Regions from separate parts of the Paenibacillus sp. FSL M7-0420 genome, predicted to be linked through region 2. Evidence: riboswitches for the same ligand, from Rfam matches in the RefSeq annotation. Region 2 holds a riboswitch; the other holds the start of a gene.
What was found. A riboswitch is a leader RNA that binds a small molecule or an ion and turns the genes downstream of it on or off. The one in region 2 is predicted to bind glycine.
Positions count from the first base shown of each region.

Region 1: another riboswitch for glycine. It lies ahead of gcvT (glycine cleavage system aminomethyltransferase GcvT); the one in region 2 lies ahead of MKX51_RS30320 (amino acid permease).

Region 1 covers NZ_JBBOCJ010000001.1:6,594,777-6,602,293, forward strand. The annotation lists gene MKX51_RS28330 (flagellar motor protein MotB) at 1-678, shown strand, start outside; gene MKX51_RS28335 (hypothetical protein) at 813-1,394, shown strand; gene gcvH (glycine cleavage system protein GcvH) at 1,493-1,885, opposite strand; glycine riboswitch at 2,070-2,167, shown strand; glycine riboswitch at 2,171-2,270, shown strand; gene gcvT (glycine cleavage system aminomethyltransferase GcvT) at 2,352-3,476, shown strand; gene gcvPA (aminomethyl-transferring glycine dehydrogenase subunit GcvPA) at 3,473-4,825, shown strand; gene gcvPB (aminomethyl-transferring glycine dehydrogenase subunit GcvPB) at 4,822-6,282, shown strand; gene MKX51_RS28360 (LuxR C-terminal-related transcriptional regulator) at 6,394-7,167, opposite strand; gene MKX51_RS28365 (hypothetical protein) at 7,378-7,517, shown strand, end outside.
Region 2 covers NZ_JBBOCJ010000001.1:7,062,902-7,070,418, reverse strand. The annotation lists gene MKX51_RS30335 (carbohydrate ABC transporter permease) at 1-163, opposite strand, end outside; gene MKX51_RS30330 (ABC transporter permease) at 179-1,156, opposite strand; gene MKX51_RS30325 (DUF5643 domain-containing protein) at 1,353-2,312, shown strand; glycine riboswitch at 2,476-2,555, shown strand; gene MKX51_RS30320 (amino acid permease) at 2,693-4,069, shown strand; gene MKX51_RS30315 (helix-turn-helix transcriptional regulator) at 4,104-5,051, shown strand; gene MKX51_RS30310 (DinB family protein) at 5,121-5,669, shown strand; gene MKX51_RS30305 (methyl-accepting chemotaxis protein) at 5,951-6,772, shown strand; gene MKX51_RS30300 (DUF1304 domain-containing protein) at 6,815-7,183, opposite strand; gene MKX51_RS30295 (GNAT family N-acetyltransferase) at 7,309-7,517, shown strand, end outside.

The sequences.
Region 1 (7,517 bases), 470 kb from region 2:
GTTCTGGAGGGCAATCAGGGAAACACAGGGACTGGCGTCGCGAAGGGGCATAATGAAGACGGCGGAACGGCTGGCGGTCCTTCGGCCACAGATTCTGCGAATGCGGACGGGACGGATGGAACCGGGGCGGGTACTCCTGCAGCCGGACAAGAAGGAGACGGGGCTGGACACCAGCCGTCAGCGCGCGAGCTTGCTTTTCGGGAACAGGAGGCGAAGCTGGCTGCGCTTATGTGGGTTATCACCCAATACGTGGAGGAGAATAACCTGGGTGAGCAGATTTTTGTTGCGGATAAGCCGCAGGGCATTGCCATCACGCTCAGTGACCGCTTCCTGTTCGATGCGGGTAAGGCTGAGCTGAAATCGCCTGCACTCCCTGCACTACGCCAGCTCTCCGGCCTGTTCCGCGGCATCGGCGCGACCATCAGCATCGAAGGCCACACCGACAATGTTCCGGTAACCGCCGCTTCGGAATATACGGATAACTGGGAGCTGTCCGGCGCCCGCGCATTATCTGTGCTGCGCTTTTTCCTGGATAACGAGGGCCTTAGCCCTGATACTTTCCAGTATGCCGGTTACGCGGATACCAGACCTGCATATGATAATGCTACTACCGAAGGCAGACAGAAGAATCGCCGGGTCGAACTCATTGTGCTGCGTCAGCTGCAGGAGGAAGAATAGCACGGAACCACGAGCGAATCTGCTCAGATACCGGCAGGCGGCAAAAGCATATATCCATTCGCTAATATAAGGAGATAGACCGCTATGCAGGATACAAACAGAGCGGCGCCGGAGGCCGCAGGGTTTTCAGGTTTTTGCGGCTGGCAGTTTCGCTGATCATGATCATTATTGCCCAAGGGATGCTTACCCTCTTCGTCGGATTTTTTGCCGCCTTCATGCAGTTCTTCTCCTCCCGCTACTTCTGGGGAGACCTGGCCCGCGTCTACCCGCTGGATAAGCTGATTGCCATTGGCGCTGATTACCTTATTGCCGGAGCTATCTTCGCCCTGGCCTGGTTCGGGGTCTGGTGGATGCTCTACGGCTTGTCCGGGAATGGGCGGATCCGCTGTTTCCCCCTGCTTCTGCTGAGCGCGTATTCGACGTTTCTTCTCCTCTTTTTACAAGTCAATCCGGTCTATAACCCGGAAGCCATGATTCCAAGTTCTGCCGGGGAAGCGACATTTATCGTTTGTATGGGGATGTCCGCCGCCGTGCTTTTCCCGTTTTATTCAGCCGGAGTGTATTATTTCGTGCTCAAGCCCGCCACCCGTCCGCGAAAAAGATACCGTTTCCTGCTGCTGTGCTCTGCATTTTCCCTTGCAGGTCTGGCTCTTCTGCCCCTGTTGTGGCATCTGGCTCCGGGCCTGTATCCGGGTCTGCTCGGGTATCCAGAATGATATACAGACGCAAAAAGGCAGACCTCTCACATTAGTAACATCTAATGTAATAAAGAGAAGTCTGCCGTATTCAGCCGCTTTCGCAAATAAGCTAAGCCTTATTCCCCAACCAGTTCCTTGTACGCTGCCGCATCCAGCAGGCCGGTTACTGCCTCTGCGAACTCAGCATCAGGCTCCAGCTCAAAAATCCAACCGTCTCCGTAAGGCTGATCATTGATCAGCTCCGGGCTGGCCTCCAGCGCATCGTTGATCTTGGTCACCTTACCGGATACGGGTGAATATAGCTCCGATACGGTCTTCACGGATTCGATACTGCCCACGCTGTCGCCTGCGGAGATTGCTGCACCCACTTCCGGAAATTCTACAAACACGATATCGCCCAGCAGATGCTGCGCATGATCCGTAATCCCTACACGTACTACGCGTCCCTCGCCCTGCTGCGCCCACTCATGCTCTTCGCTGTATAGCAGGTTGTCCAGCACTTCACTCATTTCCAAGCCGCCTCTTTTCCGTAATTGGAGTTCTAAATTTAGTTATAGCCTAAGTTATCGGCTTGCCTAATGTCAATATAACTGACAGTAAAATTAAATTTGTCAACTTTTTGACGTTTTTTGATTGACAGGGCGGAGGGTTACCCGGTTTAATGGAGTCAGTAGAAAAACATATGGTTTGCGAATGATGGCATAGGGAGAGACTGTCTCACAGGAAGACAGCGCCGAAGGAGTAAGCCCGGGATGGGTGAATCTCTCAGGCAAAAGGACCTTTGCCGGACGCATCTCTGGAGAGCATCCAGGCCTGTAGCATAGGCTGACGGATCACCAACGGGGAAACCTGCACCAACAGCTGCAGGGTAACTCTCAGGTACAAAGGACAGAGCGAAAGTCCATTTATGCATGCGTGCATAATGGCTTTCGCCTGTCCTTTTTCGTATGTAATCAAAGCCAAGGGAGTGACGAGATGGAGTCTTTGAGAAGAACACCTTTTTATGATCTCTATGCCGCGTATGCGGAGTCCAGATGTATTGATTTCGGCGGCTGGGAGCTGCCGGTGCAGTTCACAGGGATCGTGAAGGAGCATGAAGCCGTCCGCAATCAGGCCGGACTGTTCGATGTATCCCACATGGGGGAATTCATGGTTACCGGAGAGGGCGCGGAAGCCTTCCTCCAGAGAATGACCACGAATGATGTCAGCCGCCTGGAAGACGGCGCGGCGCAGTATACTCTGATGCTCTATCCAAGCGGCGGAGTGGTGGACGATCTGCTCGTATACCGGCTGGGTGAGGAGCGTTACATGCTTGTCGTCAATGCGTCCAATATCGACAAGGACTTCCAGTGGCTGCAGGAGCATCTTACCGCTGAATTCAGCGGTGTTACCCTGAAGAATATCTCGGATGAGACGCTGCTGCTCGCCTTGCAGGGTCCGCTGGCAGAGACGATTCTGTCCAAGGTCACGCAGGTGTCTCTAACAGAGCTTAAGCCGTTCCACTTCATCGAACATGCTGAAATCTGCGGCGTCACCGTCCTGCTCTCCCGTACCGGATATACTGGCGAGGACGGCTTCGAACTGTATGCTCCCGCAGATACAGCAGCAGCACTCTGGAACGGCCTGCTGGCCGCAGGCGCACCCCATGGCCTGACTCCCGCCGGACTCGGCGCACGCGATACGCTCCGCTTCGAAGCCAAGCTGCCGCTGTACGGCCAGGAGCTGTCGGCGGAGATTACGCCGCTTGAAGCGGGTGTCCAGTTCTTCGTGAAGCTGGATGCAGGCGATTTCATCGGCCGTGACGCCCTGCTGAAGCAGAAGGAAGCCGGTCTGCCCCGGCGTCTTGTGGGCCTGGAGATGATCGACCGCGGCATTCCCCGCTCCCACTACCCCGTGTACGCGGACGGAGTCAAGATCGGTGAAGTAACGACAGGCACCCAATCCCCGACACTGAAACGGAATCTCGGACTTGCCCTGCTGGATGCTGCCTATACGGAGATCGGCACAGAGGTGTATGTGGAGATTCGCGGCAAGCAGCTTAAGGCTGCCGTCATCAAAGCCCCATTCTACAAAAGAAGCCAAGGAGTGAAGCCGCAATGAAGCACCGCTATCTGCCTATGACCGAGCAAGACCGTGCAGAAATGATGGAGACCGTAGGCATCCAGTCCATCGATGAGCTGTTCGCGGATATTCCGCAGTCCGTCCGCTACCAGGGAACGATGCCGATGTCCGGCGCTCTGGACGAATACGCACTGCTTCGCCATATGAAGGGTCTGGCTGACAAGAATGCCGACTTCGACACGCACACCAGCTTCCTGGGCGCCGGATTGTATGATCACCATGTTCCGGTTGTCATCAACCATGTGATTTCCCGTTCGGAATTCTATACTGCTTACACTCCTTACCAGCCGGAGATCAGTCAGGGGGAGCTTCAGGCGATCTTTGAATTCCAGTCGTATATCTGTGAGCTGACCGGAATGAAGGTTGCCAATGCCAGTATGTATGACGGCGCAACCGCCTTCTCCGAAGCGGCTGTGCTGGCCGCAGGCGCCACCAAACGCAAGAAGCTGATTGTCTCCCGTACGGTTCACCCGGAAGCGCGTCAGGTGCTTCGTACCTCCGCCAACGCCTGGGGTCTGCAAATTGTGGAGATTGACTACGCAGACGGGGTAACGGATCTCGCCAAGCTGGCCGAAGCCATTGATAGCGATACGGCCGCTGTGCTGGTTCAGTCGCCGAACTTCTTCGGCGGTATTGAGAATCTGCGCCAGATCGAGCCGCTGATCCATGCGGTCAAGGGACTGCTCGTGGTCAGCGCGAACCCGATTGCGCTCGGCGTGCTGGAATCCCCGGGAAGGCTCGGGGCAGACATCGTCGTCGGTGATGCGCAGCCGCTCGGAATTGCCGCTTCGCTCGGCGGTCCGACCTGCGGATTCTTCGCGGTGGCTGAGCCGCTGATGCGCCGGATGCCGGGCCGAATCGTCGGCCAGACGGTTGACCGGAATGGCAAGCGCGGCTTCGTGCTGACGCTGCAAGCGCGCGAACAGCATATCCGCCGTGAGAAGGCGACCTCGAATATCTGCTCCAACCAGGCACTCTTGGCACTGTGCGCTTCCGTCTACTTGTCCGTAATGGGCAAGGAGGGCATGCGTGAGGTTGGTGAGCTGAACATCCGCAAGAGCCATTATGCCGCTGGGCGGCTGGCTGAAATCACTGGCGCAGAGCGCGTCTTCACTGCCCTATTCTTCAATGAATTCGTCCTGAAGCTCCCGGAGGGCAGCAGTGTGAGTGCAGTTAACTCCAAGCTGCTGAAGGAAGGCTATCTGGGCGGCTATGACTTAAGCCGGGATTATCCCGAGCTGGCCGGACATATGCTGGTGGCCGTAACGGAGAAACGAAGCAAGACCGAAATTGACGAATTCGCAAGCGCACTGGAGGGCTGTGTATGAAACCGGAACAAAGTCTGATTTTTGAATTAAGCCGTCCCGGCCGCTCGGCCTACTCCCTGCCTCTGTGTGATGTGCCGCAGGGCGAGGCCCTTGGCTCACTCATTCCCGAAGGGCTGCTGCGCAGTGAGCCGGTCGTACTGCCGGAGGTATCGGAAGTGGATGTCATCCGCCACTATACCGCCCTGTCCCGCCGCAACTTCGGAGTCGATAACGGCTTCTATCCGCTTGGCTCCTGCACGATGAAATACAACCCCAAGATCAACGAGGATGTCGCCCGCTTCCCGGGACTCTCCAAGATCCATCCGTACCAGCCGGAAGAGAGCATCCAGGGGGCGCTTGAACTGATGTACACGCTGCAAAAGGATCTCGCCGCCCTGACCGGCATGGATGCCGTATCCCTGCAGCCCGCTGCCGGCGCCCATGGCGAGTGGACCGGCCTGATGATGATCCGCGCCTACCATGAGAGCCGCGGCGAGGTCCGCACCAAGGTCATCGTGCCGGATTCCTCGCACGGGACCAACCCGGCGAGCGCAGCAGCAGCGGGACTGGATACCGTGACCATCCCCTCCAACGACAAGGGAATGGTTGATCTCGAAGCGCTGAAGGCGGCGGTTGGCAGCGACACCGCTGCGCTGATGCTCACGAACCCGAGTACCCTCGGACTCTTCGAGACGCAGATTGTCGAGATCGCGGCGATTGTCCATGAAGCGGGCGGCCTGCTCTATTATGACGGAGCGAACTCCAACGCGATTATGGGCATCACCCGGCCGGGCGATATGGGCTTCGATGTGGTGCATCTCAACCTGCACAAGACGATGAGTACGCCGCACGGCGGCGGAGGTCCGGGAGCCGGACCAGTCGGTGTGAAGGCGAAGCTGATCCCGTTCCTGCCGCAGCCTACGGTGGCCCAGAACGAAGACGGCAGCTTCACGCTGGACTGCGGCGGGCCGGAATCGATCGGCCGCGTCAAAGCCTTTTACGGCAACTTCGGGATTCTCGTCCGTGCATATGCCTATATCCGCACCTACGGTCCCGACGGCCTGCGTGAGGTGTCCGAGAACGCTGTGCTGAACGCCAACTATATGATGCACCGGCTGGCTCCTTACTTCGAGATTCCCTTCCCGGGGGTCTGCAAGCATGAATTCGTGATGTCCGGCAAGAACCTTAAGCAGTACGGTGTACGTACCCTCGATGTAGCCAAACGGCTGCTTGACTTCGGCTATCATCCGCCAACCGTCTACTTCCCACTGACGGTAGAGGAATGTATGATGATTGAGCCGACCGAGACCGAGAGCAAGGAGACGCTCGACGGCTTCATTGAGACCATGATCCGAATCGTCAAGGAAGCCGAGGAGACGCCGGAGATTGTCATTAATGCACCGCATACGACTGAAATCAGCCGCCTGGATGAGACGCAGGCCGCGCGTAAGCCGGTACTTAACTGCTCCTGCGGTTAACCTTCTGCCAGAGAAGCCGGACTTAGATGGTACACCAAATAGCCGGGTCAGCGATACATTGGTATCACTGCCCGGCTATTTGACATATGTACCTGATGCAGATTTCCCCGGCTACGGCGTAAGCCGCTTCACGAACTGGAAGCGGTCATTCACCCGCATTTTACTATAGATGCTCTTCAGCATATTGCGCACGGTGCCTTCACTGATTCCCAGATCGCTTCCGATATGCAGCGCACTCTTCTCCATCAGCCACAGCCTCGCTACCTCCTGCTCCCGCGCGGTCAGCTTATACTCCAGCAATGTGGATTCAAGCCGGTACTGCTGCATCTCCGGGTTCTTCTCCATCCACTTCTCCATGATATTCTCAGCAATCTGCTGCACGAAGGGAATGGCGAATTCAATAGGCTCTCCTCTATTAAAAGAAATATCAACATATCCGTAAACGGTATCATGATCCTGCAAGGGAGCGCATACACAGTTCCAGTCGCGGAAGGTCTGATCCGTATGCTCCGTCCCCCGCACCACCCCGATGCAGTTCATCTCCATCGCCAGCGATACGGCATTCATTCCCGCCTGCTGCCTGCTTAAGCTGACCCCCGGACGCAGCTCCGCCTGCTCCATCTCGGCCTGCGTCTCCGAAGAAGAATAGACCAGCTCCAGAATGGTCCCCGCCTTGTCCGTCAGGAACACCACATAAGGAATGGAGAGCAGCTGGCTTAATTTGTTCATTTCACTGCGGATGGAAGCAATCATAGCTCTATGATAGATATGCTCCCTGGATTCTTCAGAAGAACCCGCCACGGACATTCCGCTCTGGACATCAACTTGGGTTGCATCCAGCGGCCGGAAGGCTTCAAGTTCGCTTGCTTCTAAATCTCCAGGCATACTCCATGCTCTTGATTGATTAAAGACTCTCACAAACGATCCCTCCATTTTTACCAATTCCTATATAATCAATTTTAAAAGAAAGCATTATAACATACAATTACGGAATAATGAACATTCAGTATTGGATCTGTAAATCCCCGCGTTAGCGCTGTAAAATGTAGAAATCTGTTCACTCTTATATTTCCACATCATTCCGGGAGGTTCGACATGCTTCGCATCGGCTATCTATCGGCTGCTCTTAATCTGGCTACTGCCATGGTGTCATTCCTGCGCTTCGGCAGTAATTATGCCCTGCTCATCATGGCCAGCTATACCCTCTTAACCCTTGCGGGATACCGGCTGCTGCA
Region 2 (7,517 bases):
AACCCTGCAGCGTCAAGGCCTTCTCGTTGGTTAAGGAGATGGCGACAATGAGCAGGATCGGCAGAATACATGCCAGGCTGAAGGCGATGAAGAATACATTCAGAATAATCTGGGCGGTAGTGGAGCCTTTGGTATAAGGGTTGCTTCGGGATGCAGTAGTCATTAGAATCCTCCGTTTCTAGAAAAGCGCCGTATCGCGGTTCAGCTTGCGGGCCAGAGCGTTCGCGCCGATGACCAGGAAGAAGCCGACGACCGATTGATAGAAGTTCGCTGCTGAGGACATCCCCAGGTCGTTGAGCTGGATCAGGCCCCGGTAGACATAGGTGTCGATGACGTCCGTAGTTGAGCGCAGCGCACCGGAGTCCAGGGTCACATGGTAGAACAGCCCGAAGTCAGAGCGGAAGATGCCGCCCATGTTAAGAATCGTGAGAATGACCATGATCGGCGTGAGCAGCGGCAGGGTAATCTTGGTGATCTGCTGCCATTTGCTGGCGCCGTCCATCACCGCAGCTTCGTACAGCTCTTCACTGATGCCGGTGATGGCTGCAAGGTAGATGACGCTGCCGATCCCGATGGAGTGCCACATTTTGGTGATCCACAGAATGTAAGGCCATGCGTTAGGATGCATATAGGCATTCACTGAGGAGTAGCCGAACATTGGCAGAATATGCTTGACCAGGAAGCCGTACTCCGGGTGCAGGAAGGCATAGACGATGAAGCTGACCACGACCATGGACAGGAAGTTCGGCATAATCATGACGGTCTGGAAGAACTTCGAAGCCAGCTTGTTTCGCACCTCATTGATCGCAATCGCCAGCGAGACGGAGAGAATGAGGCCTGAGATAATGAAGACCACATTGTACCCCACGGTGTTGATGGTTACGCGCAGGGCGTCAGAGGTGGCGAACAGGAACCGGAAGTTGTCGAGCCCGGCCCAGGGACTGCCCATAATGCCGTCCACGTAGTTGATGTTCTTGAAGGCAATGAATAATCCGAACATCGGAATATAGCAGTTGATGAAAAAGATAATCGATGTGGGCAGCAGCATCAGCAGCAGCACCCGGTATCGCACGATATTGTGCAGCAGACGGCCGAAACGGCCCTGGGGCGGTGTCGCTAACTTGGTGTTCATAGCTTGTGGTACGGGATTTGCCATAAGTTCTAACCTCACTCTACTTGTTCTGGATGAACTTATTATAGTAGAGCGGATGAACCGAATTCTTTCTTGCAAATGACCCTGTTTATTCAAAAATGACTTTGTGCAGGTAGGAGGTTATTCTGCGCTCCTGTCACAAAATAGCAGCAGGGGAACGTTATACCTGTATATTCTTAATAAGCAAAGGAGAGAAACTATGTACACGATCAGCTTAAATACGATGAAGAAAGCAATGATAGCAACAGCAGTAACTGCTGTACTCGGAGGGGCAGTTGTCGGCGGGGGATTCACTGTACCCGTAGCGGCGGCAGCCAATGTCAACAAGGATGCTAAGGCTGACAGCGCGTTCGCGGCCAGCGACAACGCCACTCTGAAGGCTGTTTTCCAGAAAGGGCTTGCTGCTGCTCCGAATCAGGCCGTGACCCAGGAGGGGGTAACCCTGACACTAACCGATCTGATCTATGACAGTAATCAACTTATCGCAGGCATCCGGCAGGAGGGAGGGACGGTGGACAAGAACGGTTCTTTCATGGACCAGACCAGGAATATGGACGTGTTAATCAATGGGAAAAAGCTGCTGTTTGATACTTCCATCATTCCCAATTTGGAAGATACGGACACAGCCTTGATCTATTTGAGTAAGGGAGCCATGAAGCAGCAAATCCCGGACAAATTCGACCTGACGCTGAAGGCATACGCCAACGGGGTGAAGGAGCCGTTTATTTTTAAAGTTCAAGTAAACAAGCTGGGAACCCTGTTAAGCCTGAAGCCGGGCGTCTCCAAGAAGAACAACAAATTCAATTATACGGTGAATTCCTTCGAGATGACCGCGTTAACGATGTCTCTGCAGGTGACCTTTAAGGGGGAAGTTCCGGCAGCGGCCAAGTCCAAGGTGAACAACCCGGAAAGAATGTTATATGACCTTGTGGACGAGAAAGGAAATGTGATTTCGCCATGGGGCAAGCCGTTTGAGAAAGTCCGGACAAGCGGTTCCGAGGAACAGAACTATAGTGCATTCCCAGCCGTTCCGAAGTCCATTAGCGTTAAGCCTTTTACGTATTCCAAAGATGCCAGCGGGAAGATGTTCAAAGACAAGCAGGGTCAGTGGGCTAAAACTTATTATAAAGACCTGGAAACCAAAATTACGGTTAAATAACATGCAATGAAGCAGTGCAGGACACCCGGCGATGACCAAGAGAGTAACAAATGATATTGACAGAAGTCTGGACTGTGCATAGAATTGAAAAATATTTACATGAAGTCAGCTTCAAATAATTAAATATTCGCAAGCTATGAAGGCTATGGATCACACTATAGCTGGAGCAGCTTCTGGAGAGACTGCGGGGAACCGCAGCGCCGAAGGGTTCACAATCTCAGGCAAAAGGACAGAAGAGTACCGGATTTGTGTTTTGCCGTGCGGATTAGCCGCTGCTGCAGAAGCTTATTTGGAACTTTTTATGAACCGGGAGATTGGATGACATCCAGTCTCCTTTTTGCGTTATTTACAGCGTTGAATTCATTAAGGGGGAAACAGGTATGGCACAGACAGAATTAAAAAGAGAGCTTGCGAACCGGCATGTTCAGCTAATCGCCATCGGAGGTACGATCGGCACAGGATTATTCCTGGGCTCAGGCAAGGCGATTCAGCAGGCCGGGCCTTCCATTATGCTCACGTATCTGATCGTGGGGATTGCCGTGTTTTTTGTGATGCGGGCGCTGGGGGAGCTGCTGCTCTCGAAGGCGGGGTATCAGTCTTTTACAGATATTGCTGAGGATTACTTGGGGCCGCGCGCGGCCTTCATTACAGGCTGGACCTACTGGTTCTGCTGGATTATGACGGCGATGGCCGATGTGATTGCGGTGGGTGTCTATGTGCAGTACTGGTTCGATATTCCGCAGTGGGTGCCGGCCGTGATCTGCCTGATCATTCTGCTCGGGCTCAATCTGCTCACGGTCAAAAGCTTCGGCGAACTCGAATTCTGGTTTGCTCTGATCAAGGTGGTTACGATTCTGGCTCTGATCGGCCTGGGGATTGTCCTGCTGGTGACCCAGTTCAAGACGGATGCTGGCTCAGTGTCAGTCCGCAATCTCTGGGAGCACGGGGGCGTGTTCCCGAACGGAGTGAAGGGCTTCCTGTTCTCCTTCCAGATGGTGGTATTCGCCTATGTCGGCGTGGAGCTGGTGGGGGTATCGGCAGCGGAGACGGCTAATCCTGAGAAAAACATCCCGTCCGCGATCAACAAAATTCCGCTGCGGATTCTCTTCTTCTATGTCGGCGCGCTCTTCGTGCTGCTGTGCATTAATCCCTGGACCCAGCTTAGCGCGTCTGAAAGTCCGTTCGTGCGCACCTTCAGTCTGGTCGGCATTCCCGTCGCTGCGGGCATTATCAATTTCGTTGTCTTAACCTCGGCGGCCTCCGCCTGCAACAGCGGGATGTTCTCGACCAGCCGGATTCTCTACAATCTGAGCAGACGGAATCAGGCCTCCCCTCAGCTCGGCAAGCTGAACCGGAATCATGTACCTGCGAATTCCCTATTCATTTCTACTATAGTGATCTCTGCCGGGGCACTGCTCAGCAAGCTTATTCCGGGTCAGGCCTTCGGCATCGTGACTACGATCAGCGCCATTTGCTTCATCTGGGTCTGGGGCGTTGTGCTGGTCTGCCATATCAAGTATAAAAGGAACCGCCCGGACTTACATGCCACTTCCAAATTTAAAGCGCCGTTCACCCCGGTAATTAACTATGCTGTCCTGGCGCTGTTCGCCACCATTCTGATCATCATGCTCTTTGCCGATGAGACCCGTCCAGCGCTGCTGTTCACCCCGCTCTGGTTCATCCTGCTGTTCGTTCTGTATTCCATTCGAAGCCGTAAGGAGAAAAGTGAACAGGAAATCAGTATAATCAATACATAAACTGATTTCAGGATGAAGAGGGTGCAGCCGCCGCATGAACAAGACAGACCGCATGTTAGCCATCGTACTGGAGCTGCAGCGCAAAGGGGTCGTACGGGCAGAGGATCTGGCGTCCGTCTTCGAGACGAGTGTAAGAACCATCTACCGCGATATCCAGGCGCTTAGTGAAGCCGGAGTGCCAGTGGTAGGAGCTACGGGTCAGGGATATTCACTGGTAAAAGGGTATTTCCTGCCCCCGGTCAGCTTCACGGCTGAGGAGGCTGTGACCCTGCTGATCGGAACGGATTTCGTGGAGCAGCGGTTCGACACTCAGTATGGTCACCAGGCCTCCGCAGCAGGCCGGAAGATTGAAGCGGTTCTGCCGGAGGGTGTCAAGGAGAATGCCGCCCGCATCCGCCAGAGCATCCGGCTGCTGAGTACCCGTAAAGATAGGCTGCAAGGACAGGAGAAGGAGTACATGGAGCAGATCCGACGCGCGATTCTGGAGCAGCGGAAGATCAGCTTCGGGTATATAAAGGGGAGACAGGAAGCTGACGGAAGTCACCGCAGTGTCCGAACCGCCTCGCCGTATGGACTTGTCCTGAACAGAGGCGCATGGACCCTGGTTGCCTGGTGCGGGCTGCGGCAGGAGATCCGTCATTTCCGCTTATCCAGAATGAGCGGGCTTACCATTCTGGATGACCGGTTCGAAGCACCTGCGGATTTCGATCTGCACGAGTACCAGCCGGAGGATGACCGCCATGTACGCGTGTGCATTTTGGTTCAGCCGGAGATAGCGGGCAAGGCGGCTGAATCCGGGAACTTTTATCTGGAGGAAGTGGAGGACCGGGCAGACGGCAGGCTTATGACCTTCCGCGTGCGCCAGCCCGAGGACCTGCTGCAATGGGTGCTTGGCTGGGGATCGGGGGCGGTTGTCCTGGAGCCGGAAGCCTTGCGGAAGCTTGTGCGGGCCGAAGCGGCGAGAATGCTGGAACGCTACTGACATAACGTTGTCAGGAGCGGTTGTGTATATTCAGGGCAGACCGAGGAATAAAGGAGCTGCCTGAATATTATGAATAAGAATCTTATAGAAGCTTTAGAGCATTTTGAGAAGACTGCGAATCACTATCTTATGGAATTAGATACCTTCAGTATGGAGCAACTGCTGCGGCAGCCTGGTGAGGGAGAGTGGTCGCTCGGGCAGATGGTCCAGCATTTGATACAATCGGCGCTGTACATGCAGCTCCGTAATATCGATCAGTGTCTGGCCGGGAACGGGGAAGCGGCGGGGAATGAAGCAGAGATGACCCCGGAGGGTAAAGCGATTTTTGCCGGGGGCAGCTTCCCGCCTGTACGTGTTCATGTTCCGCCGTCACCGCAGTATACGCCGGTGCAGCCGGAGAGCAAGGAGCAGTTGATCCAGGGCCTGAACACGGTGGTTGAACGGATGCGGGAGACCCTGCCGAAGCTTGCGCAGGCACCTGAGCACAGCACTGTCCCTCATCCCCGGTTCGGCCCCTTGACTGCAGCAGAATGGTATCTGCTGATCGAGATGCACTACCGCCACCACTTGCTGCAGCTGGACCGGTTGAAGGATGCAATAGCGGCACGAGTACAATAGAGTTAAGCCGCAATGAGCGAAGGAAAGCCGAAGCCTGTCAGCAAAAGACTGACGGGCTTCGGCTTTTTTGGTCGAAAAACCGCCCACACTAGGTACGCCGAAGGCGCGCGGGCCAGATGTGGTCGAAAAACCGACCACAATGGTCACGCCAGCAAGTTGGCGGAGAAAATCAATTTTTAATTATTCATTTTTGAATAAAGGAGGTTTGTCATAAAATGTCGAACTTAACTCTTGATTTCGCTGTACCCTGAAGCCACCTGACTAAAAGGAGACTCACACCTATGAAAAACATCGTCCGCTCTCTTGAAGATATAGTGAATCTGGCACCGATTCTGAAAGCTGCCTTTCCATATGATATATCGATTGCTGTCTGTGATACAGTGAAGTTCCTTGCCTATTACCCCGGCGATTCCATCGATCTGGGCATCCGGGAAGGGCAGGTAATTCAGCCAGACGAGCCTCTGTATTATGCACTTAAGCATGATGAACACTCGGTAGCCAATGTTCCCAAGGAATACTACGGTTATGAATTCGTCGGTACGGTGCTGCCGGTCCATGATGAAGAGGAAAGGGTCTGCGGAGCAGTTTGTATCCAGGTGCGCAGACAGACCGAGCTGCGGGAGATCGCTGACCGGATTGCGTTATCGCTGAATCAGGCCAATAATAGAATCAGCCAGGTCGCCGACGGCTCAGGCCTGCTTGCAAGTTACTCGCAGAGGCTGCTGGCCCAGTCAGAGTCGACAGCCCATAGTGTCCACAAAAGCAGTGAAGTGCTGGCCATTCTGAGGAAGGTTGCCGACCAGACGCATCTGCTTGGAATTAATGCGGCCATTGAGGCCGCCCATGCCGGAGAGAGGGGCCGGGGCTTCGACATTGTCGCCAGAGAAATCCGCAAGTTCTCACAGGAGACCGAGCAATCCGCGCAGCGGATACGGGACACCCTGCGGGAGATCCAGGCAGCGATGAAGGGAATCGGCCAATCCATCGGTCAGATTGCCTCAGTGGGACAAGAGCAGGCAGCTTCAACGCAAGAGATCTCCAGCTTCATTGAGGAGATCCGGGCGATGTCGGAGCAGTTGAACCAGTTCGCTCAGAAGCTGTGAGGCTAGGGCGGAGCGGAAGCTGCCTGCATCGCTCCGCGAATTTTACAGATGTGCGATCAATGTGGCCGCCAGCGCCAGAAAGGCCGGGAGGCCTTGCATCAGCAGGATGGATCTCTTGGAGGTAAGTCCGCCGTAGATGGCCGCAACCGCCACACAGATCAGGAAGAACAATTGCAGCTGGTAACCGAAGTCCGCGCTTGGATGCAGCAGGCCCCAGATTAGACCGGCTGCGAGGAAGCCGTTATATAAGCCCTGATTGGCTGCCAGCGATTTCGTCTCCTGTGCGAAGGCGGGGGTCAATCCGAACGCCTTCTGTGCTCTCGGGGTTGTCCACAGAAACATCTCCAGTACTAGTATGTACACATGCTCTAGTGCTACTAAGGCAACAAGAATTAAACTTACAGTCATCATAAGAAGTCCCTCTTTTCAAGTGATAGGAATTTAAATTGCGCAAAATATAATTTTACAAACCTAAATATAACCAAATATTAGCCTTTTGTCAATTTATTGCATCCATATTATAGGGGAGGAAGGAAATGTACATCAGAACACTGACCCCCCCGGACGCCGAAAGCTACCGTGCGCTTCGTTTGCAGTCGCTGCAGCTGCACCCGGAAGCTTTCCTTAGCTCTTATGAATCGGAAGTGAAGCTGTCTATCGAGACTACCCGGATTAGGCTGGACTCCTCGGATGAGCATTTCACCCTGGGTGCCTTCTTGGACGGGGAGCAGCAGCTGGCGGGAAT